Regions from separate parts of the Streptomyces sp. NPDC047706 genome, predicted to be linked through region 2. Evidence: riboswitches for the same ligand, from Rfam matches in the RefSeq annotation. Region 2 holds a riboswitch; each other region holds the start of a gene.

What was found. Region 2 has a riboswitch for cyclic di-AMP ahead of ACGF8A_RS10990 (NlpC/P60 family protein). Riboswitches for the same ligand answer to the same signal wherever they lie in the genome.
Positions count from the first base shown of each region.
Region 1: it holds a riboswitch for cyclic di-AMP, as region 2 does, so the genes downstream of both, ACGF8A_RS27365 (transglycosylase SLT domain-containing protein) here and ACGF8A_RS10990 (NlpC/P60 family protein) in region 2, are expected to answer to the same signal.
Region 3: it holds a riboswitch for cyclic di-AMP, as region 2 does, so the genes downstream of both, ACGF8A_RS31660 (M23 family metallopeptidase) here and ACGF8A_RS10990 (NlpC/P60 family protein) in region 2, are expected to answer to the same signal.
Region 4: it holds a riboswitch for cyclic di-AMP, as region 2 does, so the genes downstream of both, ACGF8A_RS22760 (M23 family metallopeptidase) here and ACGF8A_RS10990 (NlpC/P60 family protein) in region 2, are expected to answer to the same signal.

Region 1 is NZ_JBIDCW010000026.1:93,240-100,499, reverse strand. It holds gene ACGF8A_RS27385 (hypothetical protein) at 1-33, shown strand, start outside; gene ACGF8A_RS27380 (hypothetical protein) at 238-549, shown strand; partial or broken gene ACGF8A_RS27375 (hypothetical protein) at 671-781, shown strand; gene ACGF8A_RS27370 (CocE/NonD family hydrolase C-terminal non-catalytic domain-containing protein) at 870-1,514, shown strand; cyclic di-AMP (ydaO/yuaA leader) riboswitch at 1,796-1,973, shown strand; gene ACGF8A_RS27365 (transglycosylase SLT domain-containing protein) at 1,977-2,450, shown strand; gene ACGF8A_RS27360 (HAD family hydrolase) at 2,414-3,292, opposite strand; gene fahA (fumarylacetoacetase) at 3,648-4,859, shown strand; gene ACGF8A_RS27350 (M56 family metallopeptidase) at 5,035-5,973, shown strand; gene recQ (DNA helicase RecQ) at 6,271-7,260, opposite strand, start outside.
Region 2 is NZ_JBIDCW010000007.1:139,142-146,401, forward strand. It holds gene ACGF8A_RS10955 (PspC domain-containing protein) at 1-44, shown strand, start outside; gene ACGF8A_RS10960 (LuxR C-terminal-related transcriptional regulator) at 41-787, shown strand; partial or broken gene ACGF8A_RS10965 (ATP-binding protein) at 890-1,246, opposite strand; gene ACGF8A_RS10970 (Scr1 family TA system antitoxin-like transcriptional regulator) at 1,412-1,906, shown strand; gene ACGF8A_RS10975 (DUF397 domain-containing protein) at 1,903-2,097, shown strand; gene ACGF8A_RS10980 (NlpC/P60 family protein) at 2,132-3,199, opposite strand; gene ACGF8A_RS10985 (hypothetical protein) at 3,660-4,013, shown strand; gene ACGF8A_RS10990 (NlpC/P60 family protein) at 4,116-5,297, opposite strand; cyclic di-AMP (ydaO/yuaA leader) riboswitch at 5,305-5,474, opposite strand; gene pcrA (DNA helicase PcrA) at 5,841-7,260, shown strand, end outside.
Region 3 is NZ_JBIDCW010000036.1:48,140-55,399, forward strand. It holds gene ACGF8A_RS31640 (MarR family winged helix-turn-helix transcriptional regulator) at 1-8, opposite strand, end outside; gene ACGF8A_RS31645 (dihydrofolate reductase family protein) at 202-1,332, shown strand; tRNA gene ACGF8A_RS31650 (tRNA-Met) at 1,418-1,491, shown strand; gene ACGF8A_RS31655 (PP2C family protein-serine/threonine phosphatase) at 1,651-2,907, shown strand; cyclic di-AMP (ydaO/yuaA leader) riboswitch at 3,123-3,302, shown strand; gene ACGF8A_RS31660 (M23 family metallopeptidase) at 3,314-4,360, shown strand; gene ACGF8A_RS31665 (PrsW family intramembrane metalloprotease) at 4,464-5,771, opposite strand; gene trmB (tRNA (guanosine(46)-N7)-methyltransferase TrmB) at 5,814-6,632, opposite strand; gene lhgO (L-2-hydroxyglutarate oxidase) at 6,869-7,260, opposite strand, start outside.
Region 4 is NZ_JBIDCW010000019.1:116,149-123,408, forward strand. It holds gene ACGF8A_RS22745 (DNA topoisomerase (ATP-hydrolyzing) subunit A) at 1-633, opposite strand, end outside; gene ACGF8A_RS22750 (M16 family metallopeptidase) at 954-2,342, shown strand; gene ACGF8A_RS22755 (M16 family metallopeptidase) at 2,339-3,727, shown strand; cyclic di-AMP (ydaO/yuaA leader) riboswitch at 3,929-4,094, shown strand; gene ACGF8A_RS22760 (M23 family metallopeptidase) at 4,107-4,871, shown strand; gene ACGF8A_RS22765 (GntR family transcriptional regulator) at 5,059-5,754, shown strand; gene ACGF8A_RS22770 (HPr family phosphocarrier protein) at 5,934-6,215, opposite strand; partial or broken gene ACGF8A_RS22775 (GNAT family N-acetyltransferase) at 6,395-7,260, shown strand, end outside.

The sequences.
Region 1 (7,260 bases), on a different contig from region 2:
GCCATGGCCATGCCCGCCACGGCGACGACCTGAGCTGGCCTGGGCCTGATCGGCGCGGGCAGCGGGCTCCTCACGCCCTACGCGGCCACCACGGGCGGCAGACGCCGCCGCACGCACGCCGGCTTCCCCCTCAGCTGCACGGCCATCGGCATCGGCGCCTCCACGGGCTCTTTGGTCACGGACCGGCCGGGCGGGCGCGAGGGCCGGCACCGGGGCCTCTGGGCTCCCGCGACCGGCATGACGTTCGGCCTGGTCCAGTACTTCATCGGCAGCCGCCACCTGGCCGGGCGCAAACGCGCGACGGAGTGCGCGCTCCCGCCGCGGGCGACACGCCGTGCCGTCCGCCCGGTCACCACGGGGCCGGCACTCGCCGTCGCGCTCGCGGTGCCGGTCGGGGCGTACGACTCGCCGACCAGGGGCCTCGTGGTCGCCCTGCTCCCGCTGGTCTCGATCGCGACCTGCGTGGTCCTCGGCGGCCTGCCCACCCTCGTGATGGCCCTGCCGCCCACCGGACCCCGGCTGCGCCGCACGACGCTCCCGGTCCGCTGAAGCCATCCCTGGGGTCACACTCACGCGCATCCGTACGTCCTTCCCCTGCGAGACGACTCATCAGGACCTCCGTATCCCGCTGCCCGACGGAACACGGTTGTACGCGCGCGTCTGACGCCCGATCACCGGCGAGCCCGTACCCGCGCTCCTGGAGTACCTCCCGTACCGCCTGACCGACTGGACCGCGCGCCGCGGACATCAGCGCCACCCCTGGTACACCGGCCATGGCTACGCCTCCGTCCGCGTCGACGTGCGCGGGCACGGCGACAGCGAGGGCGTCCCGACGGACGTTGTGATGGACCTCTCCGCGCGCGAGGGGCGTGACCGGGTCACGCCGTGGGGCCCCAGGAGCCACCGAGGACGTCACCTTCGAACTCAGCGGCATCGGGTACGCCTTCCCACCCGGCCACCGCATCCGCCTCGCCCTCTCCTGCGCGCACCGGCCCTGGATCTGGCCCCAGCCGGACTCGTCATTTGGCTTCACCGTGGACCCCTGCGGCAGCGCTCTCGAACTGCCGGTACGCGCGCGTGCCGTGGCCCCGCCCCTCACCTCCGACGAACCGGAGCAGTACGGGCCGCTCGGCGTCGCCCACCCGGCCACGCTCGACGAACCGCGCCCGGAGCGGCTGGCCGTGCGGGACGTGGCCAAGGGGGATCGGCGGCCGGAGGCCGACCCGCGCTGCGGCGGCACGCGCATGTACCCCGACGGCCTGGAGTTCACCGAGGACGCGCTGGAGACGTACACCGTCCGCGAGGACGATCCGCTGCCGGCCCGCAGCCGCTCGGACTGGCCTATCCGGCAGCACCGCCCGGAGTTGGCCTGGGACACGACGATCCGCACACGGTCGGAGACCGCCTGCACGGCAGAGCATTCTTTGACCTTGAATAGGGTGATTTGCACCGATAGCGCCGAAGTGGTCTTCCATCGCGCGCGGGAAAAGCGAATTCCACGGACCGCCAGTTAACTAGGATTTGGGCTTATTGCCCGCTTTGCCATTCTTCTGCATGCGCGTGACTTGGCTCACTCGGGCAGCTTCACGATTTCCTTACACGGACCCCGCGACCCGCCTTTGCACACGGCCGAGTTGGCCGTTGCCGAGCGCAAAGGATCAAGAGGGCCAAACAGGCGATTCGAAGATCAAATCCTGTGATAGGTGAAATCGCCACTTGTTTCGGACATGTGCTCTCGCATACGTTCCCGGCCAGTCGGGCGGAACGCCGAATCCTGCCGCCGCCCGAGCCACCCATGACGGACTCACTCACCGCACGGCAGGAGCGGGGGACCCAGGTGGATCGCCGGACCGGAGGCCGTACCGCACGGCACACCGGAACGGCTCGGGGTGAAGTCGCACTCGCAAGAGGCGGCCGGGCACCTCCCCGCCCGAACCCGACAGCTCACCTCGCAGGCGCCGGAGAGGACAGTCCCCATGACTGCAAACGGTCAGCACAGTCGCACCGCCCGCATCGCCCGCAGGCTCGCCGTCGCCGGTACCGGCGCCGCCCTGCTCGCCCTGCCGCTCGTCGGCGCCACCACCGCGTCCGCCGCCACGCCCACGGCCGTCAACTCGGTCAAGACGTACCCGAACAACCTGGACGGCTGGATCCGCCAGTCGCTCGACATCATGGAGCAGCAGGGGATCCCGGGCTCGTACAACGGCATCTACCGCAACATCATGCGTGAGTCGTCCGGCAATCCGAACGCCATCAACAACTGGGACTCCAACGCCGCCAAGGGCACCCCCTCCAAGGGCCTGCTCCAGGTCATCGACCCGACCTTCGCGGCCTACCACGTGCCCGGCACCGCCTACGACCCCTACGACCCGGTCGCCAACATCACCGCCGCCTGCAACTACGCGGCCGACCGCTACGGCTCCATCGACAACGTCTTCGGCCCGTACTGAGCCTCGGCCAGCAGCCGTTCGAGGACGACGGCGACGCCGTCGTCCTCGTTCGACAGGGTGATCTCGTCGGCCACCGCCTTGAGCTCGGGGTGGGCGTTGGCCATGGCGACGCCGTGCGCCGCCCAGTCGAACATGGGGATGTCGTTGGGCATGTCCCCGAAGGCAATGGTCCGTTCCGGGCCGAGGCCCAGGTGCCGGACCGCCAGCGCCAGTCCCGTCGCCTTGGTGATGCCGCACGGCTGGAGCTCGACCGTTCCCGGCCCCGACATGGTGACGGTCGCCAGCGAGCCGACCACCGTGCGGGCCACCGCCGCCAACTCGTCGTCGGACAGGGTCGGATGGCGCAGCAGCACCTTGCTGATCGGCGCGCACCACAGGTCGTCGCGGCGATCGATCCGCACCGCCGGCAGCGTGGGGTGCGGCATGAGATACCCGGGCTCGATCAGGGTGAGCCCGTCGACCCCGTCCTGGTCGACGGCCGCGTGCACCTGTCCGACCTCGGCCTCGATCTTGCCGAGCGCGGTCTCCGCGAGTTCCCGGTCCAGCGTGACGGACCACAGCAGGCGGTCCGCGCCGGCGTCGTACAACTGCGCGCCCTGCCCGCACACCGCGAGCCCCCCGCCGCCCAGGAGCTCCAGCAGCGGTCGCACCCTCGGCGCCGGCCTGCCGGTCACCACCAGATGCCGGGCTCCGGCCGCGCAGACCCGCGCGAGCGCGGCGAGCGAACGGTCCGAGACCGTGTCGTCGCCGCGGAGCAGCGTTCCGTCCAGGTCGGTGGCGATGAGGGCGTAGTCGGCGGGCGCGTACTCAGTGCGCGCGGCATATGCGATGGGTGCGGCCATGATCCGAGAATACGGACACCGGACCCGCACCGTTCATTCCCAACTACCTTCACACCGTCTGCTTTTCACCCCCCCACGTGGTGCCGGGAGGACGTACGCCGGGTTCGTCATCCGTGCCCGCAGGGTGCCGCCTCCTGTTGTCAGTGGCCGGTGCGATGCTTGTTCTCACTGCACTGACGGTTCGGGGGCGGTCGTGGCGACGGGTCGGCGGGACGCTCCGGCACGAAGATGTGGAGCGCCATTCAGGACATTCAGTATCTTCAACGCGTTTCACGCACTGCCCAAGACAGGTGCCGCAGTCGTAACGTGATCAGCGACCGCATGGACCGCGCGTACGAAAGTGAGGCAGCACCCCATGCCCCCCTTCGATGTCCCCGAGGGCGACCCCTTCGGTCCGCACAACCTTCCGTACGGCGTGTTCTCACCCGCCGGGTCCGCCGAACGCACGGTGGGTGTCCGCCTCGGCGGCCACGTCCTCGACGCCGGTGCGGCCGCCCTGGCGCTCGGCTCCCCGTACGCCGAGCTGCTGGCCCGCCCGACCCTCAACCCGCTGCTCGCCGCCGGCCGCACGGCCTGGTCGGACGTCCGGCGCGCGCTCACCGCCTGGGTCACGGTGCCGTCACACCGCGAGTCCCTCGCCCCGCTGATGCACCCCCTGTCCTCGGTGACCCTGCACCTTCCGTTCGAGGTCGCGGACTACGTCGACTTCTACGCGTCCGAGAACCACGCCCGCAACGTCGGCCAGATCTTCCGTCCCGACGCCGCCGACTCCCTCACACCCAACTGGAAGCATCTGCCCATCGGTTACCACGGCCGCTCCGGCACGGTCGTCGTCTCCGGCACCGACGTGGTCCGCCCCTCCGGGCAGCGCAAGGCCCCGGCCGACACCGCGCCGGTCTTCGGTACGTCCGTCCGGCTGGACATCGAGGCCGAGGTCGGCTTCGTGGTCGGCGTCCCGTCCGCGATGGGCACGCCGGTGCCGCAGTCCGGCTTCCGCGACCACGTCTTCGGCCTGTGCCTGCTGAACGACTGGTCCGCCCGCGACATCCAGGCCTGGGAGTACGTCCCTCTCGGCCCGTTCCTCGGCAAGTCCTTCGCCACCTCGGTGTCGGCGTGGATCACCCCGCTGGACGCGCTGGACGAGGCGCGGGTGGCTCCGCCCGAACGGACGCACCCCCTGCTGCCGTACCTGGACGACTCCGAGGAGGAGCCCGGCGGCTACGACCTGCGTATCTCCGTCGCCCTCAACGGCCACGTCGTCTCGGAGCCGCCCTTCTCCACCATGTACTGGACGGCCGCGCAGCAACTCGCCCACATGACCGTCAACGGCGCATCCCTGCGCACCGGCGACCTGTACGGCTCGGGCACCGTCAGCGGCCCGGCCGAGGGGGAACGCGGCTCACTCCTGGAGCTGACCTGGAACGGCCGCGACGCCCTCGAACTGCCCGACGGCAAGCGCACCTTCCTGGAGGACGGCGACGTCGTGACCATGACCGCCTGGGCCCCGGGGGCCGGCGGGGTACGCGTCGGGCTCGGTGAGGTCACGGGACGTGTCGTGGCGGGGTGAGGTTTACGCGACAGCGACGGCTTCGGCGCTGACTCCGGCCGCCCGGCACCGTCATACTGACGGACGGGCGGTGCGCGCCACGTACGGCGCGGACACGTGAGGCGTACGGCGCGCGACCGCCGCCCGCACCGCACCCCAGCCGCCCCACTCCCGACCAGGATCCGGAGCCCGTGGCATGACCCTCTGCCTGCTCCTGCTGAGCGTCGTCGCCCTGACGGCCGCCGTACCGGCCCCTCGTACGCTGGTCCGCGCCGCGTGGCCCGAACGGGAGCCCGTCATCGGGCTGTGGGTGTGGCAGTGCCTGGTCGCCACCGTCCTGCTGTGCTGTCTGACCGCGCTGGTCCTGGGCGCGGCGGCCGTCTTCCAGACCGTGCGGGACCAGGTCTTCGCGCCCGCCCCGCCGAGCGTCGCCGCCGCCTACGACCTCTCGGCGGCGCCGCCCTGGGCCGCCGCGCTGACCCTGTCGCTGGCCTGCGGCGCCGCGTGGACCACGGCGATGCTCGTGCGCGAGCTGTTCGAGGCCCGGCGCCGCCGCGGCCGGGCCCGCGCACACCTGCGGGAACGCGCCCCCGACCTGCCGGCCGGCCTGCCCGCTGTCCGGGGACCGCTGCTCGTCCTGGAGGACGAGTATCCCGACGCCTGGTGGATGCCGGGCAGTCCGCCCCAGCTGATCGTCACCACCGGTGCGCTGCACCGGCTCACCGACCACCAGCTCGACGCCGTCCTCACCCACGAGCGCGGCCATGCCCGCGCCCGACACGACTGGCTGCTGCACCTGTCCACCGCGCTGGCCACCGGCTTCCCGCGCGTTCCCCTCTTCGCCCACTTCTGCGACCAGACCCACCGCCTGGTCGAACTCTCCGCCGACGACACGGCCTCCCGCCGGTGCGGCCACCTGACCACGGCGCTCGCCCTGATCGAACTCAACCAGCACCGGGGCGTCCTCTCCTGCGCCTCCAGCCACCGCCTCCTGGGCGAACGCGTGGACCGTCTGCTGGAGCCGCCCGCCCGACTGGACCGCCGGCACCGGGCCCTGACGACGACCGCGGCGGCACTGGTCCCCCTGCTCCCCCTGCTGATCACCTTCGCCCCCGGCCTGACGGCACTGTCGTAACGCCGCGCGACCGACCCGATCAAGACAGCCCGGCCCTTCCCCGTCCCAGGACGCGGCCGCCTGAAGGCGGGCCCGCCGACGCATCCGCCCGAGTGCGGGCCCGACGGCGCGACCGCCTGACGCCGGACGCCGAGGTCCGCCACGCCGCCGTACCGCCGTCACCGCCACCCGGGCACGGAGAACGCCGGGCGGCGGTCAGCCACCCCCGTGCACGGCGCCCCGATCGCGGCGTCAGGGCCCACGCGGTGCGGGCGGCGCGGGAAGCCTGGGCCGCGTGCGCCGCCCGCACCCCGCCCCCTACATCCAGTCGTCCGGCTCCGACTCCCGCTCCGACTCCGACTCCGGCCAGTCGTCCGCACCCTGCTCCCCGGTCGGCGTCGCCGCGCCGCCGGGTGATCCGTCCAGGGAGGCCAGCACCGCCAGCACACCCTCCCCGTACGTCACCCGCTTCTTCTCTCCGACCCCGCTGATGCCGCCGAGCTCGGCCACCGACTTCGGCCACGCCACAGCGATCTCCCGCAGCGTGGCGTCGTGGAAGATGACATAGGCCGGGACGCCTTGCTCCCGGGCCTGCTCGGCGCGCCAGGCGCGCAACGCCTCGAAGGCGGGCAGCAGTTCCTCGGGGAGTTCCACCGCCGCGGCCTTCGACTTGCGCTCGCTCCGCCCGGACGGGGAGGACCCCGCCCGCGAACTCACCGGCTTCTTCGGCTCCTTGCGCAGCGGCACCTCCCGCTCCCGCCGCAGCACCGCACCGCTGGCCTCGGTCAGCACCAGCGTGCCGTACTCCCCCTCGACCGCGAGCAGGCCCTGGGCCAGCAACTGCCGGACGACGCCCCGCCACTCGCCCTCGGTCAGCTCCTCGCCGATGCCGAAGACGGAGAGCTGGTCGTGGTCGAACTGGATCACCTTTGCGGTGCGCTTGCCGAGCAGGATGTCGACGATCTGCACCGCGCCGAACTTCTGCCCCCGCTCCCGCTGCAACCGCACCACCGTCGACAGCACCTTCTGCGCCGCCACGGTGCCGTCCCAGGTCTCGGGCGGCGTGAGGCAGGTGTCGCAGTTGCCGCAGCCGGCCTCGTCCGGGTCCTGGCCGAAGTAGGCGAGCAGCTGACCCCGGCGGCACTGCGCCGTCTCGCACAGCGCCAGCATCGCGTCCAGGTGCGCGGCCGCCCGCCGCTGGAACGCCTCGTCGCCCTCGCCGGACTGGATCAGCTTGCGCTGCTGTATGACGTCGTTGAGGCCGTAGGCCATCCAGGCGGTGGACGGCAGCCCGTCCCGCCCGGCCCG
Region 2 (7,260 bases):
CGGAGGTCGAGCTGGAGATGGAGAGGGCGGAGAAGACGTCATGAGCGACCCGACCGAGGCGAACGGGACGGCGGGAGCGGAAGAGTCGGCCGAGCCCGCGCAGACACCGGGCGGCGGCGTGGCAGGACGGCACGTGCGTGTGGTGCTCGTCGACGACCACCGCATGTTCCGCACGGGCGTGCAGGCCGAGATCGGCCGGACCGACGAGACAGGCGTCGAGGTCGTCGGCGAGGCCGCGGACGTCGACCAGGCGGTCACGGTCATCACCGCGACCCGCCCCGAGGTCGTCCTCCTCGACGTGCATCTGCCGGGCGGCGGCGGCGTCGAAGTGCTGCGCCGCTGCGCCCCCTTGATGGCGGACGCCGAGCAGCCGGTCCGGTTCCTCGCCCTGTCCGTCTCGGACGCGGCGGAGGACGTGATCGGTGTGATCCGCGGCGGCGCGCGGGGATACGTCACGAAGACGATCACCGGCACGGACCTGGTCGACTCGATCTTCCGGGTCCAGGAGGGCGACGCGGTCTTCTCGCCGCGTCTCGCCGGCTTCGTGCTCGACGCCTTCGCCTCCACCGACGCCCCGCCGGTCGACGAGGACCTGGACCGGCTCACCCAGCGCGAGCGGGAGGTCCTGCGGCTCATCGCCCGCGGCTACGCCTACAAGGAGATCGCCAAGCAGCTGTACATCTCGGTGAAGACGGTCGAGTCCCACGTCTCGGCGGTGCTGCGCAAGCTCCAGCTCTCCAACCGGCACGAGCTGACGCGGTGGGCGACGGCGCGGCGGCTGGTGTGATCGCCGGTCAGCCGTCCCCGGTGGCCAAGGGGAGGGCGCGTAGGTGAGTTCGCACCACACCTCCTTGCCGATGCCGCACTCCCTTTCCTGAGCGTCCCAGTCCTGCGCCTGCACCGACACCAGCACCAGGCCCCGGCCCGACTCGTCCTCCGCGGAGGCCTCCGCCGCGGCCGGCAGCGTGCGGTCGCCATCCGTCACGGCGATGCGGAGGCGGTCCGCCGTGAGGAGGCAGCGGGCCCGGATCTCGCGGCCGGCCGTGACCTTCGCGTGGCGGTAGGCGTTCGTCATCAGCTCGCTGAGAAGGAGTTCCGCCGTGTCGGTCAGATCCGGCGGCAGCGCCCAGGAAGCCGCCTGTTCGCGGAAAAGACGGCGTGCCCGGCCGACGCTGCGGGCGTGACGGGGCAGCCGCCACTCGATGTCCTTCGGGGCGGTCGTGGGCAGCGGCCACGGAGTTTGCATGCGCTGTTCATCCCTTGCGTCACTGTTTCGCGGTTGGCGAGATCACGGTCCCGGCTCGCGCGTAGCCTCACGAGTGACGAAGCGGGTCCAGCGTGTGTCCGTACCCGGGGTGGTCCCGGCGGAGGTGTGCGTGACGACCGAGGTGAACTCCCAGCCGCCGATCGCGTGGCGGTACTGCGGCAGCCAGATCAAGAGTGGCGCACGGAGGCCGGCGTCGGCAGGGAGGCGTTGGCCAAAGAGGCCGGTTACGACTACCAGTACGTCAAGTCGATGGAGAACGGCCGCCGTCGGCCCACGCTGCGGCTGTTGCAGGTCGCGGACCAGGTGTGCGGGGCGGGTGGAAAGCTCGTCGCGGCACAGGAGTATCTGAAGCCGGAGCCGTTTCCCGCGCGGTCGCAGGCGTTCATGGCCATCGAGGCGGAGGCGGTCAGCTTCTCCTGTTACGAGCCTCTTCCGATTCCAGGGCTGCTGCAGACGGAGGCTGACGCGCAGGCGCTGATCGGGGGGAGTTGCCCGCCGCTGGACGACGAGACGGTGAGCGAGCGTGTTGCCGTTAGGTTGCGCAGGGCCGATGCGCTGAGGCGGAAGGTCGGCGTGATGCACGCGCTCAGTGTTGAGGAGTCTGCCGAATTCATCAGAGGGGTGGCGGAAAAGCAGTGAGTGACCGCCTGACATGGTTCAAGTCCAGCTACAGCGACAGCGAGGGCAGCAACTGCCTGGAAGCCGCCCTCGACACCGAGCCCCGCACCATCCACCTCCGGGACTCGAAGCTCGGCGCGCGGAGTCCCCAACTCGCCGTCGCGGGGGACGCCTGGGCCGCCTTCGTCGCGTACGCCCGTACCGGCGCCTGAGCTTCGAGGGCGAGGTCCGCGGCGGGGCGACGCGCTACACCACCCGCGTCGCCCCCGCGAACGGCATCTGGTCGATCGGGGCCAGCCGGACCGGGGCCGAGGGGTTGGGAGCGTGGATCATCTGGCCGTTGCCGACGTAGAGGCCGACGTGGCTGATGCCGGAGTAGAAGAACACCAGGTCGCCGGGGGCCAGTTCGGCACGCGAGACGCGGCGGCCGGCGTCGATCTGGGCGTAGGTGGTGCGGGGCAGGGCGACCCCGGCGGAGCGGTACGCGGCCTGGGTCAGGCCCGAGCAGTCGAAGGCGTTGGGGCCGGTGGCGCCCCAGACGTAGGGGCTGCCGAGCTTCTGGTAGGCGTACGACACGGCTGCGGCGGCGCGTGAGCTGGGCGCCGTCGTCATGGCGGAGCCGGGAGCCTGGAGCGTGTCGCGGCCGGCCACCGAGGCGCGCGAGGCGCGGTCCGTGCCGTCGCCCTCGGCGAGCCGCGCGCGCTCCTCGGCCGTCAGCCGGGACAGCAGCCGCCGTGCCTCGTCCAGCTTTCCGGTGATGGTCTTCTTGTGCCGCTTCAGCTCGGCCCGCCGCGACTGGAGCGAGTTCAGTTCGACGCGTGCGGCGCCGCGCAGTTGCTCGATCTCCCGCAGCTCCCGGCGGACGCGTGTGACGGCTGCCGCCTGCCGGTCGCCCGCGCGTTCGGCGAAGGCGGCGCCGTCGAGATACCGGTCGGGGTCGTCGGAGAGGACGAGTCGCAGCGCGGGGTCGAGGCCGCCGTCCCGGTACTGGGCGGCGGCATACGAACCGAGCGCGTCCCGGGCGGAGTTGAGCCGGTCCTCCTTGCGGGCCGCCTCGTCCTGCAGGCTGCCGAGCCGCTTCTGTGCCGCCCGGGTCTGCTCCTTCACGCCGTTGTACTTCTCGGTGGCGACCTCCGCCTCCTGGTACAGCTGGTCCACCTTGGCTCTGACCTGCCCCGGCGTCAGCTGAGGCTCGGCGTGACCGGTCCCGTCGAGACCTGTCGCGGTCGCCGCGCCCGCCAGGGCGATCGTGGCCGCCGTGCGGGCCCTGGTGCCGGGGGCCGAGCGTGGTCGGGGCTTGCGGTGCGCTGCCACGTGGACTGCACGTCCTTTCGTACGACTCGGGGCGACCGCCGGTTCTGTGCGGCCACCGGGTGGAGGTACGACCGCTCGGGGGCGGCTGACGCGTCCGGCGGTGCCCCGCACAGGGGATGCGGGGCACCGCCGGACCTTCTCGGCGGTGGTGCCCGGCTGCCGCCTCTGGTCAGGGGCGGTGGTGGGGCGCCGGTCACCTGGTGGAGGACGCTAAACCCGGGCGTGTCGGCACGGTGACGCCTTGTGCGGAAGTGACGGCAGGGAAGCGACAGGTGACCGTTTGTGATCGAAATCGCGATTCGGGGCCGTCGTCTTCACGCAGCGCGATGACCGATGCGGCGATTCCGGGGCGGGTGGAAGCCCGGGGTGCTATGGGGCGCATATATGCAGCCGTCGGGTGCGCGCACCGCGGGTGGCCCGGTGTCGGGGGCCCCGGACCCCCTCATTAGGCTCCGGCCCCATGGACGTACTCATCCACCTCTTCGTCGGCCTGCACATCATCGGCATCGCCTCCCTGCTCGGTGGCTTCCTCACCCAGATGAAGGCGATGGGACAGGGCACCGCGCGATTCGTCCCCGCGATGCTGCACGGCGCGCTGACCATGCTGGTCACCGGCGTGATCCTGGTCGGCCTCAACCAGGCCGACGACCAGCCCGTCGACAACATCAAGATCGGCGTGAAGCTGGCGCTGCTGATCGTGATCCTCGGCCTCGTCTATGTGAAGCGGGACGAGGAGAAGGTGGACAAGGGCATGTTCGGCCTGGTGGGGCTGCTGACCACGGCGAACGTCTTCATCGCCGTGCTCTGGACCTGACGATCCGCTCCACGCGCGCGTGCCGCGGAAGACCGCCGCACGCGCGCGTGCCCTTCGACGGCCTCCCCGGAACGCATCCCGGAGCGCCTGGAGGCGCCGGTGTCAGGCCGGGCGGACGACGCTGTGGAGGGAGGACTCGCCGTCGTAGAAGACCGACTCCTCGCGGACGTACGCGCCCGGCTTCGGGGCGTGGATCATCATGCCGTTTCCGATGTAGAGGCCCACGTGGGTGACGTCGTCGTAGAAGAAGACCAGGTCGCCCGGCCGGGCGGCGGCGACGGAGACCGTCGTTCCGGCGTTGACCTGGTCGTAGGTGGTGCGGGGGAGCGAGACGCCGGCGGCCTTCCACGCGGCCTGGGTCAGGCCGGAGCAGTCGTAGGACTCGGGGCCGGTGGCGCCCCAGACGTACGGCTTGCCGATCTGTGCGCGGGCGAAGGCGAGCGCCTTCTCCGCCTTGGTGCCGTACGCGGAGTCCGGCGCGGAGGTGCCGGAGCCGGCCTCGGTGCCCGCGCCCGCTGAGCTGCCGCCGCCCGCGGACTCCTGCTCCTGCTGCGCCGCCTCCTGGCGCCGCTGCTCCTCCGCCTGTTGCCGGGCGAGCTCGGCGGCCTTGTGCTCGGCCTCCTCCTGCTTCCTCTTCTCGATCGCCGCGAGGCGGGCCTTCTCCTCGGCGGTCAGCTCCGACAGCAGGGTCCGGGCGTCGGCGAGCTTCTTCTGGACGGTGGCCTTGGCCGTCCGCAGATCGCTCTGCGACTCGGTGAGGGCGTCCAGGCTCCGGGTGGCCTCCTGCCGCTTCTTCATCGTCGCCGACTGCTCGGTGAAGTACTCGTCGACCGCGCTCTTCTGATGGCTGGTCAGGCGGCCCATCAGCTGGCTCTGGTCGAAGTAGTCCTGCGGCGAGTCGGCGAGCAGGAAGGTGGCGGTGTCGGGGACGGAGGCCCCGGTGCGGTACTGGGCGGCGGCGTACGTCCCCAGTTCCTCACGCGCCTCGTTCAGCTTCTGTGTGCGCTGGGCCACGTCGTCGAGGAGGGTGTCGACGCGCTTGCGCTGTTTCGCGGTCTTCTCCTTGGCCGCGTTGTACTTCTCGGTCGCCGACTCCGCCTGGCGGTAGAGATCGTCGACCTTCTTCTCGACCTCCTCGAGGCTCGGCCTGTCGTCGGCCGAGGGCTCGGCGTTGGCGGTCTGGGAGAGCAGGGCCACGGAGGTCAGGGCAGCGGTGGCGAGGGCCGGGGTGCGTATGCCTGCTACCCGCGCGCCGGTGGAGCGCGACTTGCGGTGCGACGCCAAAGGAGGCGACTCCTTCCATCTGCCGCCTACCGGGTTAGCTGTCGGGTTCGGGCGGGTGGTTCGGAAGGGTTGCCCTACGGCCCGCTCCAGCGAGGGATATGGGCCGATTCACCCCAAGTTCGGTTGGGTCCCCGGCTCCGGCTGCCTTGGGCGCACCGGACTCGGCGGAGGCCGCACGGCCCGGCGACGTTCGCCGGTTGGGGTCGGGCGGCCTGCCCGGCACGCTAGCCAACTCGTGTGGTCCCTGTGAAGGTTGGTGGGTGATATGCCCGATACATTTTCGTGACCTTCAGTCAGCCGTCACGGCCCGCGTGAGAGCGTGTTCGGACGGTGAGGGCATGGTGAGGGCGTAGCGGGTGCGGGTGCGGGTGCGGGTGAGTGCCGGTGCCGGTGCGGGTGCGGGTGCGCGAGATCGTCCCCGTGGGGAGCCCGCCCTTCTCGTGTCCGGATCCGGCCCCCCGGAGAGATCATCCAGCTTCAGGGCCCGGGATCTTTTCGGGGTGGCCGCGGGTTGTCGGTGGGGCGCCCTAGACTCGGAGAGCGATGAGCAGCCTCTTTGACGACAGCTTCCTGGCGGACCTCCAGGCCCCACGGGCCCACGGGGAGCCTCCGCCGCCGCCCGAGGACGATCACGCTCCGGAGCCGCTTCCGGACGATCTGTTCGGCGGGAAGTTCGACGCACCCCCGGACCGGGACGCCTACTACCGCGACGGCGCCCCGCGCCCCGCCCTGGACTCCGCCGCGCTTCTGGAGGGGCTGAACGACAACCAGCGTGCCGCCGTGGTCCACTCCGGATCCCCCCTGCTCATCGTGGCCGGCGCCGGCTCCGGCAAGACGCGCGTCCTCACCCACCGCATCGCCCATCTCCTCGCCGAGCGCGGGGTGCACCCGGGCCAGATCCTCGCGATCACCTTCACCAACAAGGCCGCGGGTGAGATGAAGGAGCGCGTCGAGCAGCTCGTCGGCCCCCGGGCGAACGCGATGTGGGTGATGACCTTCCACAGCGCGTGCGTGCGCATCCTGCGCCGGGAGTCCAAGAAGCTCGGCTTCACCTCGTCCTTCTCGATCTACGACGCCGCCGACAGCAAGCGCCTGATGTCGCTGGTCTGCCGCGACCTGGACCTCGACCCCAAGCGGTTCCCGCCCAAGTCCTTCAGCGCCAAGATCAGCAACCTCAAGAACGAGCTGATCGACGAGGAGGACTTCGCCGCCCAGGCCACCGACGGCTTCGAGAAGACCCTCGCCCAGGCGTACGCGCTGTACCAGTCCCGCCTGCGCGAGGCGAACGCCCTCGACTTCGACGACCTGATCATGACGACGGTCAATCTGCTCCGCGCGTTCCCGGACGTCGCCGAGCACTACCGCCGCCGCTTCCGGCACGTCCTGGTCGACGAGTACCAGGACACCAACCACGCCCAGTACGCCCTCGTGCGCGAACTCGTCGGCACCGGCGAGCGCGCCCCTGAGGACATCGACGTACCGCCCGCCGAGGGCGACCTCGAGCCCGCCGAGCTGTGCGTGGTGGGTGACGCCGACCAGTCGATCTACGCCTTCCGCGGCGCGACCATCCGCAACATCCTCCAGTTCGAGGAGGACTACCCGGACGCGACGACGATCCTGCTGGAGCAGAACTACCGCTCCACCCAGACGATCCTCTCCGCGGCCAACGCCGTCATCGAGCGCAACGAGTCCCGCCGCCCCAAGAACCTGTGGACCAAGGCGGGCACGGGTGCGCGTATCACCGGCTACGTCGCCGACACCGAGCACGACGAGGCGCAGTTCGTCGCCGACGAGATAGACCGTCTCACCGACGCGGGCGACGCGAAGGCGGGCGACGTCGCCGTCTTCTACCGTACGAACGCCCAGTCCCGTGTCTTCGAAGAGATCTTCATCCGCGTCGGACTGCCCTACAAGGTCGTCGGCGGCGTCCGCTTCTACGAGCGCAAGGAGGTCCGGGACGTCC
Region 3 (7,260 bases), on a different contig from region 2:
GTCGTCATGCCGCCAGTGTAGGTTTGCTTAAAACTTGAACCAAGCTGTCCAGCCCACGACCCGCACAAGCCGCCCGGCCCACGACCCGCACAAGCCGCCCAGCCCGCGAGCCGGACCGCTCAAACAGAGCCCCCGCCCGCAAGCCGCCGGCCCGCCCAGTCACCGGACCGCCGTCCCCCGACCCCGACCTGGAGTGCGCCCATGCCCTACCCCTACGTGCTGCTGTCAGCCGCCGTGTCCCTCGACGGCTACCTGGACGACACCGGCCCCGACCGCCTCCTCCTGTCCGGCCCTGCCGACTTCGACCGGGTCGACGAGGTGCGTGCCGGTGTCGACGCGATCCTCGTCGGCGCCGGCACCATCCGGGCCGACAACCCGCGGCTGCTGGTCAACTCCCCGGAACGCCGGGCGGCCCGGACCGCGGCGGGGAAGCCGGAGTACCCCCTCAAGGTCACGGTGAGCGGCACGGGCGAGCTGGACCCGGCTGCCAACTTCTGGCACACGGGAGGCGAAAAGGTCGTGTATACGACGACGGAGGGCGCCCGGCGTCTCAAGGGCGACCCCGTGGCCGCAAACGTGGTCGCCCTCGGCGACAGGCTCGACTGGCGTGCGGTCCTGGCGCATCTGCACGACGTACGGGGCGTGAGCCGCCTGATGGTCGAGGGCGGCGGCACCGTCCACACCCAGCTCCTCCTGGAGGGCCTCGCCGACGAACTCCAGCTGGTGCTCGCTCCCCTCTTCGTCGGCGACCCCTCAGCGCCCCGCCTCTTCGGCCCGGGCCGGTACCAGTCCGGACGCCTGCGCCTGGTCGAGACCCGGCGGATCGAGGACGTGGTCCTCATGCGCTACGAGCCCACCGCCCCCGGCACCGGCACCCTCGCCGCGTCCGCCGACCGCCGCTGGCTGGCCCTCGCCTGCGAGCTGGCGGACCTGTGCCCGCCCTCGGAGTCGGCGTTCAGCGTCGGGGCGGTGGTCGTGGCCGAGGACGGTACGGAGCTCGCGCGGGGCCACTCCCGGGAGGGCGGTGACCCGGTCGTCCACGCGGAGGAGGCGGCGCTCGCCAAGATCGACGCGGCCGACCCCCGGCTGCCCGGCGCCACGCTGTACTCCAGCCTGGAGCCCTGCACCCACCGCGCCTCCCGGCCCCGGCCCTGCGCGCGCCTGATCCTCGACGCCGGGGTGGGGCGCGTGGTGACGGCCTGGCGTGAGCCGGACACGTTCGTGGCGGGGGCCGACGGGAGCGGGGTTCTGGCGGGGGCCGGGGTGGACGTGGTGGTGGTTCCGGAGTACGAGGAGGCGGCCAAGGAGCCCAACCGGCATCTGGCCCTGTGAGGGACCTCCAGGTCCTGGCGGCGTGGGCCTGCGGAAACCGTGGCGCGGAGCGTCCCGCGCATGGCGTACACTGGTGTCATACCGACGCGGGGTGGAGCAGCTCGGTAGCTCGCTGGGCTCATAACCCAGAGGTCGCAGGTTCAAATCCTGTCCCCGCTACTGAAGGCCCGGGGCCGGAATCCAGATCATGGATTCCGGCCCCGAGTCGTTTCCGGACGCCGGCGGCCTCCGTCATCCGGTCGGCCCGTCCGGCTGGTCCCCCGCGTCCGCTCCAGGAACCCTGGACAGGTGCGACGACCTGCGTAACGGGAGACGAGAGTGCGGCCTGCGGAGGGAGAAGGAGAGCGGCCGTACGCCAGATCCGGCGACCGCGTCCCCGGTGACGCGGCCCGCGACGCCGCGCCCGGCCCCGCCGGCCGGGGCGGCCGGGGCGGCCCTCCGTCGCTTTCCCGCCCGGTGCCACCCGTGCCGCCCCCCGAGGAGCGCCCGATCTCCTACGCCCGCACCTTCGTCCGCCTCCTCCCCGCCCTGCTCCTCGTCATCGGCGGCTGCTACGACTACCTGACCCCCAGCGGCTTCACCGGCGCCCCCCTGTTCACCGCCGCCCCGCTGATCGCCGCCCCCCTGCTGTCCTGCCGGGCCACGGTCCTCACCGGCGTCGTGGCCCTCCTGGTGGTCGTGGTCATGAACATCCGGTTCGGCGACGCCCTGGAGGTCGAGCCGCTCACCGAGGCGGTCACGGTGGCGACGGTCGCCGCTCTCGCCGTGCTGATCAACCGGCTCGTCCGGCGCAGCCATGCCCGCCTCGACTCGGCCTGGGAGATCGCGGAGGCCGCCCAGCTGGCGGTGCTGCCGGAGCCGATGGAGCGGATCGGCGGGTTCGAGATCGCCGCGCGCTACGAGGCCGCCCAGGCGGACGCCTTCATCGGCGGCGACCTCTACGCGGTGCAGGACAGCCGTTACGGCGTACGGCTGGTGGTCGGGGACGTGCGCGGCAAGGGCATGGGGGCGGTGGCGGCGGTCGCGGTGGTCATCGGGGCGTTCCGGGAGGCCGCCGAGCACGAGACGACGCTGGCGGCGGTCGCGCAGCGGCTGGAGCGGGCGCTGACGCGCGAGGGCTCACGGCGGGACGGCATCGACGCCTTCGAGGAGTTCACCACCGCCGTACTCGCCGAGCTTCCGCACGACGCCGGTGTCGTACGGATCCTCAACCGCGGCCATCCGCCGCCGCTGATGCTGTACGCCGACGGCACGGTGAGCGCGCTGCCCGCCCAGGAACCGGCGCTGCCGCTCGGGATGGGCGAGCTGGGCACCTGGCCGGACCGTGCGCAGGAGACGCCGTTCCCGGGCGGGGCGACGCTGCTGCTGTACACCGACGGCCTGTCCGAGGCCCGCGACGCGCGGGGCGCCTTCTACGACCCGGTGGCCGGGCTGGCCGGCCGGACCTTCCGCGGGCCCGGGGAGCTGCTGTGCGTGGTGGCCGACGAGGTCCGCCGGCACAGCGGGGGCGGCACCACCGACGACATGGCACTGCTCGCCGTGCGGCGCCCGCAGGGCGACTGTCACCGCGGGTGATCGAACGGAAGCCCTCCGCATAACAACTGACACACGGTCAGATGTGGAGATCGCTCTGCGTGGCGGTCAACTCGCCCGATTTTCGCCGCTCATGGCCCTGTACGTCCTGGCAGGAAACGTTAAAGATCAAGTGGAACAGCTTGGAAATCAGGCCCCGGTTCTATTAACGTCCGATAACGCAGCGCGGTCGTCCCAGCCGTCACAAGAGGCGGCTCCGTGCGCACGCGCCGAATCCCGCGCGAGGCCCTCACCGGCCGCACAAGGGAACCGGGGAACCACCATCTTGGGGTGAATCGGGCGTATGCCGCCGTGGAAGCACGGCTGGTTTACGCGCGTAGGAGACCTTCCTGCTCCGAACCCGTCAGCTAACCCGGTAGGCGAGAAGGAAGGAAAGGAGCACGCCCACGTGGCGTCCAACCGGCCTGCCCCACAGGCCCCGTTCGTGCCGGATCAGCGCACCGCCGACGGCACCGAGACGTTCGTCTACGGCGCACAGCGCACCGACGGGGGCCCGTGGGAGGAGTGGAACCCCACCGCGGAGACCATCCGCCCCGTACGCGGCCGGCATCGCGTCAGCAAGCAGCGCGGCGGTGGACTCGCCCGCAGCTCCACCGTTCTCGGCGTCGGCGTCATAGCCGCGGTCGGCGCGGGCGGCATGGCGAGCGCCAACACCGGCAAGCCGCCGGTGTCGATCTCGATGCCCGACCTGCCCAACGTCGGCTCGCTGATATCCGACGACTCCGACTCCGCCGACACCTCGACCGCGAGTGCCCCGCTCAGCAGCCTCGCCACGGCCACCGCGGACACCGCGGAAGGCACCACCGGCGCCGGTGAGACGCTGCGCGCCCGCATCATCGCGCAGGCCGAGCAGCAGCAGGAGCAGGTCGCGACCAAGGCCGCCGCCGAGGCCGTCGCCGCCGCCGAGAAGGCCGCCGCCGAGGCAGCGGCCAAGGCGGAGAAGGAGGCCAAGGAGAAGGCTGCCGCCGCCAAGGCCAAGGCCGAGGAGGAAGCCCGGCAGAAGGCCGAGGCCGAGCGACTCGCCGCGCTGGCCAAGCAGTTCACGCTGCCGACCTCCTCGTACACCCTCACCTCCACCTTCGGCCAGGCCGGCGCCCTGTGGTCGTCCGGCTACCACACCGGCCTCGACTTCGCCGCGCCGACCGGCACGCCCCTGAAGGCCGTGCACAGCGGCACCATCACCGAGGCCGGCTGGAACGGCTCGTACGGCTACAAGACCGTGCTGACCCTCGACGACGGCACCGAGATCTGGTACGCCCACCAGTCGTCGATCGGCGTCAGCGTCGGGCAGACGGTCACCACCGGCGAGGTGATCGGCCGCGTGGGCGCCACTGGCAACGTGACCGGGGCCCACCTGCACATGGAGGTGCACACCGGCGACTCCGGTGGCATCGACCCGCTGGCCTGGCTGCAGAGCAAGGGCCTCAACCCCTGAGGGCCTCCTCCGGACGCGCTTCTCACGAACCCCGGCGGTCCTGACGGCGACCCCCCGACGTCAGGGCGGCCGGTTTCGGCTGTCCGGAGACCGGCGCGCGCCCCTACGACCGGTACGGGTTGTACGCCGGGTAGGGCGCCGCGTGCCCGTGCGCCGGCGCCCAGCCGTACACCGGTGGCATCAGCACCGGCATCGGCGGGGCGGTCATCCGAGCCGCGTACTCCAGGGCCGGGCGGGCGATCTCCCGGCGGCTCCACAGCTCCTGGAGCAGCTCCCGTTCCCGTACGACGAAGTCGGCGCGGGCCCGGCCCCGGCGGCCCCGGTGCCGTAGGAAGGCCAGGGACGTGGCGTACGCCTCGTACTGCGAGACCGCCCGGGCGGCCGGTCTGCCGAGGTGGTGGCCCGCGTACTCGCGGGCCAGTCGGCGGGCCCGCATCGAGCCGAGGGCGAACGGCTCGGCCGGCGAGATCCAGCCGGCCACGACGTAGGCCGGGAGCTCCTCGCGGACGGTGCGCAGCTCCCGCTGCCGCGTCCAGATCACCAGCCAGGTCAGCAGCCCGAACGCGGGGACCATGAAGCCGCCGTACACCGCGAAGAACCCGTAGTCGCCGAAGGTCGCCGAGCCGTTCCAGAGGGCGTGCATGCCCATCGCGAGCAGCAGCCCCGCCGGCGGGAGCAGCACGCGGCGCAGCCGCTGGCGCTCCCCGGCGAGCGCGGCGATGCCGAAGCCGATGCCGGTGAACACGGTGAACAGGGGGTGTGCGAACGGCGACATGACGACCCGCACGAAGAACGTCGCGGCGGTCACGGAGGCGATCCCGCTGTGGCCGGCCAGCTGGTCGGTGCCGAACGCGGTGCCGAGGTAGAGGATGTTCTCGGTGAAGGCGAAGCCGGTGGCGGTGACCCCGGCGATGACGACTCCGTCGAGGATGCCGGTGAAGTCGCGGCGCCGGAAGAGGAAGAGGAGCAGGATCGCGGCCGCCTTCGCGGACTCCTCGACGACCGGGGCTATGACCGTGGCACCCCAGGTGTCCGCGCTGGTCGGGTCCGCGGTCGCGGTCGCTATCCATCTGGTCGCGAAGCTGTTCGCGACGATGGCGATCAGCGCGGCCGCGCAGGCGCCCCAGGAGAAGGCGAACAGCAGGTTCCGCCAGGGGCCGGGTTGGAGCCGGTCCAGCCAGCGGAAGACGGCTATGAGCAGCGGCACGGGCAGGACCGCGAGGCCGAGGCCGACCAGGAAGCCCTGGGTGCCGGTCTGTTCCCGGACCAGGGCCAGGATCACCAGGCCGGACAGCGCGAGCAGCGTGATCAGCGCGCCGTACCGCACCCACCGCCGGTGCCACCAGTGCGCGTGCAGGGGGCCGCCGAGGGGGATGCCGGGATTCGTCGGGTACGGGGGACTGGTCGCCACGGCATTGACCCTAACGAGGGGAGGATCGAACGAGGGAACGTTTTACGGCTGACCTTCGTGAGCCACGCGGCGGAAGAGCAGGTCGTTCACCACGTGTCCCTTCTCCAGCCCCTGCCCTTCGAAACGGGTGCGCGGGCGGAAGCCGGGGCGTGGCGCGAAGCCGCCGTCGGGCCGGGTGTTCGCGAAATCGGGGTGCGCGGTGAGCACCTCCAGCATCACCTCGGCGTACGGCTCCCAGTCCGTCGCGCAGTGCAGGAGCGCGCCCGGCTTCAGGCGGGTCGCGGCGAGGGTGAGGAACTCCGGCTGGATCAGCCGCCGCTTGTGGTGGCGCTTCTTGGGCCAGGGGTCGGGGAAGAAGACGCGCAGCCCGTCGAGCGAGTCGGGGGTCAGCATCTCGCGCAGCAGGATGATGGCGTCGCCGTTGGCCACCCGGATGTTGCCGGTGCCGCTCTGGTCGGCGAGGTTGAGCAGGTTGCCCTGGCCGGGGGTGTGTACGTCCACGGCGAGGATGTTGGTGTCCGGGTCGGCGGCGGCCATCCGGGCGGTCGCCTCGCCCATGCCGAAGCCGATCTCCAGCACGACGGGGTTGTCGTTGCCGAACAGCTCGGCCAGGTCCAGGACCCGCGAGCCGTCGATGTCCAGCCCCCACTTGGGCCACAGCCGCTGCAACGCGTCCGCCTGCCCCGAGGTCACCCGGCTCCGCCGTGGCTGAAAACTCCGGATCCGGCGCTCGAAGTGCGACCCGGCGGGATCCGCCTTGGGCCCGTCCGGAAAACGCGGCTCCCCCTTGGCCCGCACCGGCCGGGCGACGCTGTCGGGGGCGGGGTGGGGGGCTTCGGGGGTGTTCAGGGAGTCATACACAGTGGGTTCGATTTTACGGGTTCGGGGGATGGGCGGGTCCTGGTACGGGGGCGTGGGCGTGCGGGCGCGAGATCGCTGTGTGCGTGGGGTGTGCGTGCCGCGGGTGGGCGGGCGTGGGGTGTGCGTGCCGCGGGTGGGCGGGCGTGGGGTGTACGTGCGCCGGGTGGGCGGGGCGTGGGGTGCCGTGCCGCACACGCGGGCGGCCGGCGCGCCTGCCGGTGCCGGAGTGCGTCCGCTCATGCGCGGCCCAGCGCGTCCAGCGCGCGGCGGGCCACCTCACGGCCGATCGGGAGGGAGGCCGTGGCCGCCGGGGACGGGGCGTTCAGGACGTGGACCGCCCGTGCGCCTTCGTGGATCAGGAAGTCGTCCACCAGCGTGCCGTCCCGGAGCACCGCCTGGGCCCGGACCCCGGCCGGCGTCGGGACCAGGTCCTCCTCCGTCACCGCGGGCAGCAGCCGCCGTACCGCCTTGGTGAACGCGGCCTTCGACACCGACCGGCGCAGCTCCCCGCCTCCGTACCGCCAGTGCCGGCCCGCTATCCGCCACGATCCGGGCCACGCCAGCGTCCCGGCCAGCTCGCGGGGCCGGACCACGCCCCAGCCGTAGCCCTCGCGGGCGAGCGCCGGGA
Region 4 (7,260 bases), on a different contig from region 2:
CTTGATCAGGTGGCGGGCGGCCGCGATGACCTCGCGCAGGTTGTGCGGCGGCATGTTCGTGGCCATGCCGACCGCGATCCCGGACGAGCCGTTGACCAGCAGGTTCGGGAAGGCGGCGGGCAGCGCCACCGGCTCCTGCTCCTGGCCGTCGTAGTTCGGGGCGAAGTCGACCGTGTCCTCGTCGATCGACTCCGTCATCAGGCTGGTGGCATCGGCCATCCGGCACTCGGTGTACCGCATGGCGGCGGGCGGGTCGTCGTTGCCGAGGGAGCCGAAGTTGCCGTGGCCGTCGACCAGGGGCACCCGCATGGAGAACGGCTGCGCCATGCGCACCAGGGCGTCGTAGATCGACGCGTCGCCGTGCGGGTGGAGCTTACCCATGACCTCGCCGACCACGCGGGCGCACTTCACGTAGCCGCGGTCGGGGCGTACGCCCATCTCGTTCATCTGGTAGACGATGCGGCGGTGGACGGGCTTGAGACCGTCACGGGCGTCCGGCAGGGCCCGGGAGTAGATGACCGAGTACGCGTACTCGAGGAAGGAGCCCTGCATTTCGTCCACGACGTCGATGTCGAGGATCCGCTCCTCGTACGAGTCGTCGGGCGGCGGGGTCTTCGTGCTGCGGCGGGCCATCGCTGCCGGCTCCTCCTGTTTTCTGGTCGTTCGCCCACGGGGGCGCTGAGGTCCCTGCGGCTCACTCTTGCTGAAGCGTGAACGGCATCTGCCGCGGACCATTGTGGACCGCGCCACTGACAACGCGGACGCTGGACCCGACGTCGGCCGCCGGGCCCCGCGCCGACCCGCAGGCTACGCCCTCGCGACGGGCAACCCGGTTCTCGCTCTGGGCGTACGCGCTCCGGGAACTTCACACCAGGTCGGCACGCTTGCATACAGTGGCAGGACTGGCAGGATTTCCGCGGTTTCCCGACCGCACCGCGATCGAAGGGACGTACATGCCCATGGGTCACACGGCCACAGCCGAGGCAGGCTCCGGCGGGCTGACAGCGACAGAGCACCGCCTGGACAACGGCCTGCGTGTGGTGCTCTCCGAGGACCACCTGACCCCGGTCGCCGCGGTGTGCCTGTGGTACGACGTCGGCTCACGCCACGAGGTCAAGGGGCGCACCGGCCTGGCTCACCTTTTCGAGCACTTGATGTTCCAGGGGTCCGCCCAGGTGAAGGGCAACGGGCACTTCGAACTGGTGCAGGGCGCGGGCGGCTCCCTGAACGGCACCACCAGCTTCGAGCGCACCAACTACTTCGAGACCATGCCGACCCACCAGCTGGAGCTCGCCCTCTGGCTGGAGGCGGACCGCATGGGCTCGCTGCTCACCGCCCTCGACGACGAGTCGATGGAGAACCAGCGGGACGTCGTCAAGAACGAGCGCCGCCAGCGCTACGACAACGTCCCCTACGGAACCGCTTTCGAGAGGCTCGCCGCCCTCGCCTACCCGGAGGGCCACCCTTACCACCACACGCCGATCGGCTCGATGGCCGACCTGGACGCGGCGACCCTGGAGGACGCCCGCCAGTTCTTCCGGACGTACTACGCGCCGAACAACGCGGTGCTGTCGGTCGTCGGTGACATCGACCCCGAACAGACGCTGGAATGGATCAAGAAGTACTTCGGCTCCATCGCCGGCCACGACGGCAAGCCCACCCCGCGTGACGGCTCGCTGCCCGAGGTCATCGGCAGGGAGCTGCGTGAGGTCGTCGAGGAGGAGGTCCCGGCGCGTGCCCTGATGGGCGCCTACCGGCTCCCGCACGACGGCACACGCGCGTGCGACGCGGCCGATGTCGCGCTCACCATCCTCGGCGGCGGCGAGTCGTCCCGCCTGTACAACCGGCTGGTACGACGGGACCGTACCGCCGTCGCGGCCGGATTCGGCCTGCTGCGGCTGGCCGGAGCGCCCTCCCTGGGGTGGCTGGACGTGAAGACGTCCGGGGACGTCGAGGTGCCGGTCATCGAGGCGGCCATCGACGAGGAGCTCACCCGGTTCGCCGAGGAGGGCCCGACGGCCGAGGAAATGGAACGCGCGCAGGCCCTGTTGGAGCGCGAGTGGCTGGACCGGCTCGGCACGGTCGCCAGCCGTGCCGACGAACTCTGCCGGTACGCGGTGCTGTTCGGCGACCCGAAGCTCGCCTTCACCGCCGTACGGCGCGTGCTGGAGGTGACGGCCGAGGAGGTCCAGGAGGTCGCCAAGGCACGCCTGCGGCCCGACAACCGCGCGGTACTCGTCTACGAGCCCACGGCCACCGAAGCCGGCGAGACCGACGCAGACGACGACACCGACGCCGCGCCGGCCGCCGCCGGCGACGACACCGAGGAGGCGGCCAAGTGACCGAGCTCGCCACGATGGACTTCCACCCCCGGCCGCAGGCGGGCGAGGCCCGTCCCTGGGCGTTCCCGGCCCCCGCGCGCGGGGCGCTGGACAACGGCCTGACGGTGCTGCGCTGCCACCGGCCCGGCCAGCAGGTCGTCGCCGTGGAGGTGCTGCTGGACGCGCCTTTGGAGGCCGAGCCGGCCGGCCTGGACGGCGTCGCCACGATCATGGCGCGGGCCTTCTCCGAGGGCACCGACAAGCACTCCGCCGAGGAGTTCGCGGCCGAGCTGGAGCGCTGCGGCGCCACCCTGGACTCGCACGCGGACCACCCCGGCGTACGGCTGAGCCTGGAGGTGCCGGTCTCCCGCCTGCCCAAGGCCCTCGGTCTGCTGGCCGACGCCCTCAGGGCGCCCGCGTTCGCCGACAGCGAGGTCGAGCGGCTGGTGCGCAACCGCCTCGACGAGATCCCGCACGAGCTGGCGAACCCGGCCCGGCGGGCCGCCAAGGAGCTCTCCAAGGAGCTGTTCCCGGCGACCTCGCGCATGTCCCGCCCGCGCCAGGGCACCGAGGAGACGGTCGCGAAGATCGACTCCGCCGCCGTACGCGCCTTCTACGAGCGGCACGTCCGCCCCGCCACGGCCACCGCCGTGGTTGTCGGCGACCTCACCGGCGTGGACCTCGACGCACTGCTCGGCGAAACCCTGGGCGCCTGGACCGGCTCCCGGGCGCAGCCGCGCCCCGTGCCGCCGGTGACCGCCGACGACACCGGCCGCGTGGTGATCGTGGACCGTCCCGGCGCGGTCCAGACCCAGCTGCTGATCGGCCGGGTCGGTCCCGACCGGCACGACCGTGTATGGGCCGCGCAGGTGCTCGGCACGTACTGCCTGGGCGGCACCCTCACCTCCCGTCTGGACCGCGTCCTGCGCGAGGAGAAGGGCTACACCTACGGGGTGCGCTCGTTCGGCCAGGTGCTGCGTTCCGCTCCGGACGGCAGCGGTGCCGCCATGCTCGCCATCAGCGGCTCCGTGGACACGCCGAACACCGGCCCCGCGCTGGAGGACCTCTGGACGGTGCTGCGCACGCTCGCCGCGGACGGCCTCACGGACGCCGAGCGGGACGTCGCGGTGCAGAACCTCGTCGGTGTGGCGCCGCTGAAGTACGAGACCGCCGCGGCCGTTGCGGGGACCCTGGCCGACCAGGTCGAGCAGCACCTGCCCGACGACTACCAGGCGAGGCTGTACCAGCAGCTCGCCGCCACCGGGACCGTCGAGGCCACCGCGGCGGTCGTCAGCGCCTTCCCCGCGGACCGTCTGGTGACGGTCCTCGTCGGTGACGCGGCGCAGATCAAGGAGCCCGTCGAGGCCCTCGGCATCGGTGAAGTCACCGTCGTGCCGGCCGAGTAGAGGCCCGCGGAGGGCACGCGCGTGCAGGGCCCTGGTGACGGAAGCGTCACCAGGGCCCCGCTATGTCCGCATTGGGGCGGAGGTTGCCCGTCTGACCTGTGGGATGCGCTACAAACGCCGGATTGCGTTTGGGGATTGAAAGATGTCCCGCTTAGCGTCATCCGGGCTGTCCGTCAGGCAGTGCGCCGCACCCGCGGCACCGGACAGTCATCGCCGAGTCCCCGTACGGCGCGAGCCAGGGGAGCCGGGGACCCAACCATGAAGTCCCTGGGGTGAATCGGACGCCCGCGCGCGGCGAGGGAGTCCGTAGGAGACCTTCCTGCTCCGAACCCGTCAGCTAACCCGGTAGGCGAGAGGGAAGGAAAGGACCAGCCACCACATGGCGTTCACGCGCGCCACCGGGAAGCATCGCCGTCCCAGCCGGATGAAGCGCACCACCGCCCACGCGGCGGGTGTCGCGGCGCTCACCACCACCGGTGTCATCGGCACCCTGGCCGCTCCCGCGCTCGCCGCCGAGCCCGCGGCCGAGCAGTCCGGCCTGCTCCCGGTCATCGCCATCGGCGACTCGGTCGCCGAGCAGATAGATGCCCAGGCCGCCGCCCAGAAGCAGGCCGCCGCGGTGGCGGCCGCCGAGCGGAAGGCCGAGGCCGCCGCGAAGAAGCGGGCCCAGGAGCGGGCCAAGGAGGCGCGCGAGGCCAAGGAGCGCGCCGCCCGTGAGGCCGAGCGCAAGCGCCTCAACGCCTATGTGGCGCCGATCAGCGGCTCCCACGTCTCCACCGGCTACCGGTCCGGCGGCGCGCTGTGGTCCTCCGGCAGCCACACGGGTGTCGACTTCCACGCCGCGAGCGGCACGCCCGTGCGCTCTGTCGGCTCCGGCACCGTGGTCGAGGCCGGCTGGGGCGGGGCGTACGGCAATCAAGTCGTGATCAAGATGAACGATGGTACGTACACCCAGTACGGGCACCTGTCGTCCATCGCGGTCTCGGTGGGCCAGACGGTCACCCCGGGGCAGCAGATCGCCCTGTCCGGCGCCACCGGCAACGTCACCGGAGCGCACCTGCACTTCGAGGCCCGTACGACGGCCGAGTACGGCACGGACATCGATCCGGTCGCCTACCTCCGCTCGCACGGCGTCGGCGTCTGACGGCGAATCGCCCGCTTCCCGCGGCCCCGGCTCCCTGAGCCGGGGCTTTCGGCGTTTCGTGCTCCGGTATGTCCAAAAGATATCCATGGATTCCGGCCCGCCATCGGAAATCCCGGCCCATTGCAATAGAGTCACGGAACACACGTCAGTCGTCGACGTTGCACGGGGATTAAGGCGGAGGTCGGTCATGCGTATTCCGGCGCGTTCGGTGTGCACGGCCATCCGGGACGACATCGTCGCGGGTGTCTACGAGCGGGGCGGCCGGCTCACCGAGGAACTCCTCGCCCGCCGCTACGGAGTCTCGCGTGTCCCCGTCCGCGAGGCGCTGCGCACGCTGGAGGCGGAGGGCTTCGTGGTGACCCGGCGGCACGCGGGCGCGTGCGTGGCGGAGCCGACCGAGCAGGAGGCCGCCGACCTGCTGGAGATGCGCCTGCTGCTGGAACCGCTCGGCGCCGCGCGGGCCGCCCAGCGGCGCACCGAGGCCCATCTGAAGGTGCTGCGCGGCCTGGTCAGACTGGGCCAGGAGAGGACCAGGCGGGGTGGCAGCGAGGATCTGCGCTCACTGGGCGGCTGGTTCCACGAGACGCTCGCCCAGGCCTCCGGCAGCCCCGCCCTGATCGCGATGCTGACCCAGCTGCGGCACAAGATCGCCTGGATGTACGCCGTGGAGGCGCCTGTCAGCCCTGTGGAGTCCTGGACGGAGCACGGCGCGATCGTGGACGCGGTGGCGCGCGGCGACGGTGAGCGGGCGCGGGCGGTCACGGCGCTGCACGCCGAGCGTGCGACCGGCGCGCACCGGCTCCGGTTTCCCGGAAACGGTGATCGCGCGGACCGTGTGAGGACTTCGCAACATGCCGTAAACATGTCGGGCCCACGGCATTAACAAGAGCGCCGTATACAAAGAAGTGAAAATCTGCGGCGGCGCATTTTTGCTGCCGTTTTCGGCGTTCTCTGAATTGTTGGCGAGACCCGTTGCGAAAACGCGGGCGCGCGGGCCGGGAAACGGTTGAAGCCGCGCCACCCGGAAAAGGGCGGCGCGGCTTCAGGAATGCCGTCGGCCGGTCAGACGGTCTCGGGAAGCTCCTCGAGGCCCTCCGCGACCAGCTTGGCCAGACGGCCGAGCGCGGCTTCCGCGCCCTCGGCGTCGGAAGCCAGGACGATCTCCTCGCCCCCCTGGGCGCCCAGCCCCAGGACGGCCAGCATGGAGGCCGCGTTGACGGGGTTGCCGCCCGCCTTGGCGATCGTCACCGGGACGCCTGCGGCCGTGGCGGCTCGGACGAAGATGGAGGCGGGGCGGGCGTGGAGACCCTCGGCCCAGCCGACGTTGACGCGGCGCTCAGCCATGTGATGCTGCCCTTCAGGTGTTCAGGGTTGTCTAGACCAGTTTCCCATATGGTGAAGCATGCCCGGACGGGCCCGTGGCCCGTCCCGGAGTGCGAGCCGGACCGCGGCCTCGGTCCGGCGGGCATCCCTCCACAGACTGCCTCGCGCCGATGTCGTACGCGAGCCGTACTCTGGGGCCCATGCAGAGCCCGTCGGACCGGCACGAGTACCCCGCCCACTGGGAGGCCGACGTGGTGCTGCGCGACGGCGGCACCGCGCGCATCCGGCCCATCACCGTCGACGACGCCGAGCGCCTGGTCAGCTTCTACGAGCAGGTCTCGGACGAGTCGAAGTACTACCGCTTCTTCGCGCCCTACCCGCGCCTGTCCGCGAAGGACGTCCACCGCTTCACGCACCACGACTTCGTGGACAGGGTGGGACTCGCTGCCACCATCGGCGGCGAGTTCATCGCCACCGTACGCTACGACCGCATCGGCGCCGACGGCATGCCCGCGTCCGCGCCCGCCGACGAGGCCGAGGTCGCCTTCCTGGTGCAGGACGCACACCAGGGGCGCGGGGTCGCCTCGACGCTGCTGGAGCACATCGGCGCCGTCGCCCGCGAGCGCGGCATCCGCCGCTTCGCCGCCGAGGTGCTGCCCTCCAACACCAAGATGATCAAGGTGTTCACGGACGCCGGTTACACCCAGAAGCGCAGCTTCGAGGACGGTGTCGTACGCCTGGAGTTCGACCTCGAACCCACCGACCGCTCGCTCGCGGTGCAACGCGCGCGGGAGCAGCGCGCGGAGGGGCGGTCGGTTCGGCGGCTGCTGACGCCCGGCTCGATCGCCGTCGTCGGCACCGGACGCACACCCGGGGGCGTCGGCCGCAGCGTGCTCGGCAACATCCGGGAAGCCGGCTTCACCGGCCGCCTGTACGCCGTCAACAGGGCGCTCGGCGAAGGACAGAAGGAACTCGACGGGGTCCCGGCGCACCGCTCGGTGCGGGACATCGACGAGCCCGTGGACCTCGCCGTGGTGGCGGTGCCCGCGGGGCACGTGCCCGAGGT